DNA from 2 places in the Bradyrhizobium sp. USDA 4506 genome. Region 1 is predicted to be linked to the other one. Evidence: riboswitches for the same ligand, from Rfam matches in the RefSeq annotation. Region 1 holds a riboswitch; the other holds the start of a gene.
The links. Region 1 has a riboswitch for glycine ahead of ACVIHF_RS19935 (D-amino acid dehydrogenase). Riboswitches for the same ligand answer to the same signal wherever they lie in the genome.
Positions count from the first base shown of each region.

Region 2: it holds a riboswitch for glycine, as region 1 does, so the genes downstream of both, gcvT (glycine cleavage system aminomethyltransferase GcvT) here and ACVIHF_RS19935 (D-amino acid dehydrogenase) in region 1, are expected to answer to the same signal.

Region 1 is NZ_JBSSBM010000002.1:3,738,410-3,741,815, reverse strand. It holds gene ACVIHF_RS19935 (D-amino acid dehydrogenase) at 1-1,348, opposite strand, end outside; glycine riboswitch at 1,415-1,529, opposite strand; glycine riboswitch at 1,533-1,639, opposite strand; gene ACVIHF_RS19930 (M20/M25/M40 family metallo-hydrolase) at 1,732-2,862, opposite strand; gene ACVIHF_RS19925 (ABC transporter substrate-binding protein) at 3,128-3,406, shown strand, end outside.
Region 2 is NZ_JBSSBM010000002.1:3,907,384-3,910,789, forward strand. It holds gene alaS (alanine--tRNA ligase) at 1-1,559, opposite strand, end outside; glycine riboswitch at 1,762-1,850, shown strand; gene gcvT (glycine cleavage system aminomethyltransferase GcvT) at 1,992-3,137, shown strand; gene gcvH (glycine cleavage system protein GcvH) at 3,157-3,406, shown strand, end outside.

The sequences.
Region 1 (3,406 bases):
GTGAAGTTCGAAGCAGTCCACTGGAAGGTGGATTGATTTCAGCTTTGCGCGCGTCGGCGGGCACATCGAGCCCGGCGCCGAACGACGGCGCCATCGGCGGCGTGTCGAGGTCGCGCCAATCGTCGATCGCCTGGGCCACCATCTGCGCCGTCGCCGCCGACAGCGTCCAGCCGAGATGACCGTGGCCCGTATTGTAGAACACGCCCGGAATCCGTCCGGCGCGAACCACCGGCATCATGTTCGGCATCATCGGGCGCAGGCCCGCCCATGGCACGACTTTCGACGTATCGATCTCCGGGAAATGATGCCGCACCCAGTCCACCAGCGGTTGAATGCGATCGGCGCGAATGTCGCGGTTGAAGCCGTTGAACTCGGCGGTGCCGGCGACGCGGAAGCGGTCGGCGCCGAGCCGGCTGGTGACGATCTTCGCAGCTTCATCGAGCAGGCTGACGGTTGGGGCCGCATTCCGGCTTTGCGGCGCATCGAGCTGCACCGTGATCGAATAGCCCTTCACCGGATAGACATTGACGCGGTCGTTGAGCAGGCTGGCGAAGTGGCGGCTCGCCACGCCGGCGCAAATCACGATCCCGTCCGCCTGTAGCTGCTGTCGCGTCGCGACCGCAGCATCATGTGAAGCAGCTTCGTTCCAGCCGATGCGGAAGCCGTCATCGCCGTGTGCGATCGTGTCGACGTCGGCTTCATGGACGAAGCTCGCGCCACGGCGGATGCAGGCGTCGGCAAGCCCACGCGTGAATTTGTGAATATCGCCGGTCGCGTCGGACGGCGTGAAGAAGCCGCCATAGCAGGTTGTCTGCAGCGCGGGTTCGATGACGCGGATCTCGTCCGGGGTCACCGGCCGGCGGTCGAGCCCGCCTTGCTGCAGCAGCGTGTTGACCTTGAGGCCGGCTTCGAAGCCGGCCCTGTCGTGATAGACGTGCAGGATGCCGCGGCGTTCGAGATCGAAGGCGATGTTTTCGCGCTCTGCGATCGAGAACAGATGCTTGCGCGCTTCGATGGCGAGCTTCGTGGTCTCGATGGTGTTGCCGCGATAGCGCGTGATGTGGCCTACGAACTCGCCGATCCAGGAATATTTGTGCCAGCTCGGCTTCGGGTTCATCAGCAGCGGCGCGTCGCTTCTCAACATCCAGCGCAGCCCCTTCAGAATGGTCGCGGCGCTGTTCCATACCTCGGCATTGCTGGCGGAGAGTTGTCCGCCATTGGCGAACGAGGTTTCCATCGCGGCGTAGCGATGCCTGTCAAGGACAGTCACCTTGTAGCCGCGTTCAAGCAGGGCATAGGCCGTCGTTACGCCGGTGATGCCGGCGCCGATAATCGCGATATGTGGCATGATGGTTGTCAGGCTCCCGTGGGTTAGAGTCGCCGAACCACCGGTCAAACCGGCATTCGGCGCCCCATCTGTCACGGTACCTGAGAGCTTGATCCGCATCGGGCCGGGGCCAGAAGCGAACTATCCCCTTCGGTGGACGTCATGGCCCTTGATGTGCGGCCATGTTCGTCTCTCTCCAGATCGTCCTGACGATACAGTCCTTTTGCCTGAGAGTTTCCGGGGCGGTTGCTCCGTCGGCGCCGAAGGCAACAACACGAACGTTGTCGCTTCGATCTCTCCCGCATCGTCGCGTTGGACGGCCGGACCGTAGGCGAAGCCTTAAAAATGGACAAGGCTAAATTTCGATCCGGCAGTGCCAACGTGTTGTGCAGTGCAAATCGATGTCAGTCCAGCGTCGCCAGCAGTGCCGCCATCAGGCGGCCGCGTTCGGCGAGGCTGTCGACCTCGATGTGCTCGTTGAGCGTATGTGCATCGGCGCCGCGAACGCCGAGGCCGTCGAGCGTGGGGATGCCCATCGCGCCGGTGAAGTTGCCGTCCGAGCCGCCGCCGGCGCTGCCGTGCGGCAGATCGAGACCCATCGCTGCAGCAAGGCCTTTTGCCTTTTCATAGAGCGCCATGGTGCCCGCATCGGGCTCCCACACCGGGCGGGTGACGCCGCGCGTCACCTTGAAGGTCACGTCGTTGGCGGTGCCCGACAGTGCCAGCATGCGCTCGACGCCACGGTCGAGATCGGCCTGGCGCTTGGCCATGCTGAGCGCTTCGCCGGTGCAGGTCGTTGCGACGCAATTGACCCACTGGCCGCCATGCACGATGCCGACCGAGAAGGTGCAGTCCTCGGTGGTCATGCCGTCGATGGCGATGATCTGCCGCGCCATCTCGCGGATCGCGGAGCGGCCGGAAGACAGCGTTGCGCCGGCATGGCTGGGCTTGCCGGTGGCTTCCAGGTTGAAGCGCGCGATCGCATAGCGGCCGGTGACGACGCCGTTGTTTGGACGGCCGGGCTCCGGCACCAGCACATATTTGTTGCGCGCGGCTTCCGCCTCGATGATGTCGCGCGTCGACGGCGTGCCGACCTCTTCGTCGGGGGTGAACAGCACGGTGATCGGCAGCGGAGTCGTGAAAGAGGCGCGCGCCAATTGCCTGATCGCCTCGATCGACAGGTAGTTGCCGCCCTTCATGTCGAAGATGCCCGGCCCGAAGCACTTGTTGCCTTCGCGCCGCCACTTCAGGTTCTCGATGGTGCCGACGGGGTGAACGGTGTCCAGATGGCCGGCGATCAGGATGCCGGGCTGGCCTTGTTTCGGATGGGGAAAACGGGCGCGGACGCAGCCCGCGAAGCCCTGGCGTCCGGCGATGCGCTCGATCGTCGCACCCATGATCGCCATCTCGCGGGCGGCGAGATCGAGCATGCGTTCGACCGCGGCGGCGTCCCAGGTCGGGCTTTCGCATTCCACCCAGCTGCGCAGGCCCTGCAGCATCGTTTCGGAATCAAAGGGGAGATTGGCGGGGTTCATCGTTGTTCTCTCTTGTTGTTCTGACGGCGCCGGCATCGCGCGCGCGTTACGAAAATCTCAGCCGACGATTTTGTAAAGCCAAAATCTGGCGCGCGGCCTCATTCGTTTGTGTACGTCCGATGCGACCTGAAACCGATTGACGCGCTTGGCGCTTGGTGCAAGTCTCGATTTCACAAGCCATACAGCATGTTAGTTCGCCTAAATAACGAACCACATGCATAACGAATAAGCCGGCTTTGACCAGTTACACGTCAGGAGAGATTGCATGTTCCCTATCTCGCGTTGGAAACACCGCACGCTAGCGGCCGCGTTGACGGCGCTCGCGCTGTCGTTCGCGCCGCAGGAATTGTCATTCGCGCCGCAGGCGATGGCCGCGGGCAAGACCATCACCGCGGTGATGCACTCGGATCTGCGCGTCATCGATCCGATCATGACCACGGCCTACATCACCCGCGATCATGGCTACATGATCTATGATACGCTGCTGGCGACGGATTCCAATTTCAAGATCCAGCCGCAGATGGCGGACTGGAAGGTTTCCGAC
Region 2 (3,406 bases), 170 kb from region 1:
ACGCGGAACTTGACGCCCTCCCCGGTCAGCACGCCGGTGTCGCCGACCTGGCCGCCGGACTCGCCGTAGAACGGGGTCTGGTTCAGCACGATCGCGCCGCTCTCGCCGGCCTTCAGGCTCTCGACCTCGGCGCCGTCCTTGATCAGCGCCGTCACCGCGCCTTCCGCGCTCTCGGTCTCGTAGCCGAGGAATTCGGTCGCACCGAGCTTCTCGCGCAGCGGGAACCAGATCGCCTCGCTCGCCGCCTCGCCCGAGCCCGCCCACGAGGCACGCGCCTTGACGCGCTGCCGCTCCATCGCGTCGGTGAACGACGCCTGGTCGACGCTGATGCCGCGCGACTTCAGCGCGTCCTGCGTCAGATCGAGCGGGAAGCCGTAGGTGTCGTACAGCGTGAACGCGGTGTCGCCGTCGAACATGTCGCCCTTCTTGAGGCCGGCGCTCTTCTCGTCGAGGATCGACAGGCCGCGCGCCAGCGTCTTGCGGAAGCGCGTCTCCTCCAGCCGCAGCGTCTCCTCGATCAGCTTCTCCGCACGGACCAGATCCGGATAGGCCTGGCCCATCTCGCGGACCAGCGCCCAGACCAGGCGATGCATCAGCGGCTCGCTCGCGCCCAAGAGCTGTGCATGGCGCATCGCGCGGCGCATGATCCGGCGCAGCACGTAGCCGCGGCCCTCGTTCGACGGCAGCACGCCGTCGGTGATCAGGAACGCGGACGAGCGCAGATGGTCCGCGATCACCCGATACGACCCAACGTTCTGCTCGTTCGGACCGTGCCCGAGGGTAGACGCGGCGGCATCGATCAGATTGCGGAACAGATCGGTCTCGAACACGCTCTCGACGCCCTGCAGGATGCAGGCCATGCGCTCGAGCCCCATGCCGGTGTCGATCGAGGGACGCGGCAGCGCTACGCGCTCCTCCTTCGTCACCTGCTCGTACTGCATGAACACCAGATTCCAGAATTCGAGGAAGCGATCGCCATCCTCATCCGGGCTGCCCGGAGGGCCGCCCCAGATGTGCTCGCCGCGGTCGATGAAGATTTCGGAGCACGGTCCGCACGGGCCGGTGTCGCCCATCGCCCAGAAATTGTCCGAGGTCGGGATGCGGATGATGCGGTCGTCCGAGAAGCCCGCGATCTTCTTCCAGTAGCCGGCCGCCTCGTCGTCGGTGTGGTAGACGGTGACCAGCAGCTTGTCCTTCTTCAGCCCGAAATCCTTGGTGATCAGATTCCAGGCGAGCTCGATCGCGCGCTCCTTGAAGTAATCGCCGAACGAGAAGTTGCCGAGCATCTCGAAGAAGGTGAGATGGCGCGCGGTGTAGCCGACATTGTCGAGGTCGTTATGCTTGCCGCCGGCGCGCACGCACTTCTGCGACGTCGTGGCGCGCTGGTAGCCGCGCTTCTCGACGCCGGTGAAGACGTTCTTGAACTGCACCATGCCGGCATTGGTGAACATCAAGGTCGGGTCGTTGCGCGGAACCAGCGGCGACGAGGCCACGATCTCGTGCCCGTTCTCCTTGAAGAAGTTCAGAAATGTCGACCTGATGTCGTTGACGCTGCTCATGTTCATCCAATCGGAAAAAGGGGCCGGCCAGCCGCAAAAAGGCGTCATTTTCCGGCCGAACGCTTTTAGACATTGCCAGCTGCGGTGTCCAGAAACTGTGCAGGCGGATCATGGGCTTGCCGCGGCAGCACAAAGCCCATTGGATAGTTGCTGCAGCTGCGTTGACAGTCTTGGTGGCGCCGTGTTTTCTACCTACCTATACCTAGTCACGTCGGGAGAGACCGGCCTTACCGCCGGCGCCGAAGGAGCAACCGCCCCGGAAACTCTCAGGCAAAAGGACCGCGTGACGTCTGACATCTGGAAAGAGACGCTGGGGTTCGCCCCGATGCGTCCGCCGACGGGATAATACTCTCAGGCACAGCGACAGATGGGGCTTTCTGCAGGTTTCTCAAGGGGAAATAGGTCCCCGGCGGGAACCGCGAGGGCCCTGTGATGCTTGCGCGCGAAACCTCCCCGCTGAAACAGACCCCGCTGCACGCGCTGCACCTTGCGCGCGGCGCCAAGATGGTGCCGTTCGCCGGCTATGACATGCCGGTGCAATACGCGGCCGGCGTGCTGAAGGAGCACCTGCACACCCGCAAGGAAGCCGGCCTGTTCGATGTGTCGCACATGGGCCAGCTCGTGCTGAGGGCCAAATCTGGCAAGGTCGCGGATGCCGCGCTCGCGCTGGAAAAACTGGTGCCGCAGGACATCGTCGGTATCGCGCCGGGACGGCAGCGCTACGCGCAATTCACTAACAATGACGGTGGCCTGCTCGACGACCTGATGGTGGCGAATTTCGGAGATCACCTGTTCCTGGTGGTCAACGCCGCCTGCAAGGCCGAGGACGAGGCGCATCTCCGCGCGCATCTCTCCGACGCCTGCGAGATCATCTCGCTGGCCGACCGCGCGCTGATCGCGCTGCAGGGCCCGAAAGCCGAATCGGCGCTGGCGAATCTTTGTGCGGATGTCAGTTCGATGAAATTCATGGATGCCGGTCCGCGCGGCGTCGGCGACGTCGACTGCTTCGTCTCGCGCTCCGGCTATACCGGCGAGGACGGCTTTGAGATCTCGGTGCCCGCAGACAAGGTGGAAGCCCTGGTCACCGCGCTGCTCGACAATCCCGACGTGTTGCCGATCGGGCTCGGCGCGCGCGACAGCCTGCGGCTCGAAGCCGGGCTGTGCCTCTATGGCCATGACATCGACACCACGACGACGCCGGTCGAAGGCGCGCTGGAATGGTCGGTGCAGAAGGTTCGCCGCAGCGGCGGCGCCCGCGCCGGCGGCTTCCCCGGCGCCGACAAAATTCTCGCGCAATTCGCAGATGGCGCTGCGCGCCGACGGGTCGGCCTGAAGCCTGACGGCCGCGCACCGGTGCGCGAAGGCGCCGCGCTGTTCGCCGATGCCGGCTCGACCGAGCAGATCGGCAAGGTGACCTCGGGCGGCTTCGGCCCGAGCCTCAATGCGCCGGTTGCGATGGGCTACCTGCCCACGGCCCTTTCCGCCGTCGGCACCACCGTTTTCGCCGAAGTGCGCGGCCAGCGGCTGCCGCTGAAAGTCGCCGCTACGCCCTTCGTCCCCAATACCTACAAACGCTGAACGCCAAAGGATCGACCCCATGACGACGCTGTACACGTCCGACCACGAATGGCTCCGCATCGAGGGCGACGTCGCCACGATCGGGATCACCGACTATGCGCAGTCGCAGCTCGGCGACGTCGTGTTCGTCGAACTGCCCAAGGTCGGCCGCAGCCTGAAGAAGGCCGAGGCCGCCGCTGTCGTCGAATCCGTCAAGGCCGCTTCCGACGTCTACGCGCCGATCGCCGGCGAGGTGGTCGAGGTCAACGACGCGCTCGCCGCCGAGCCCG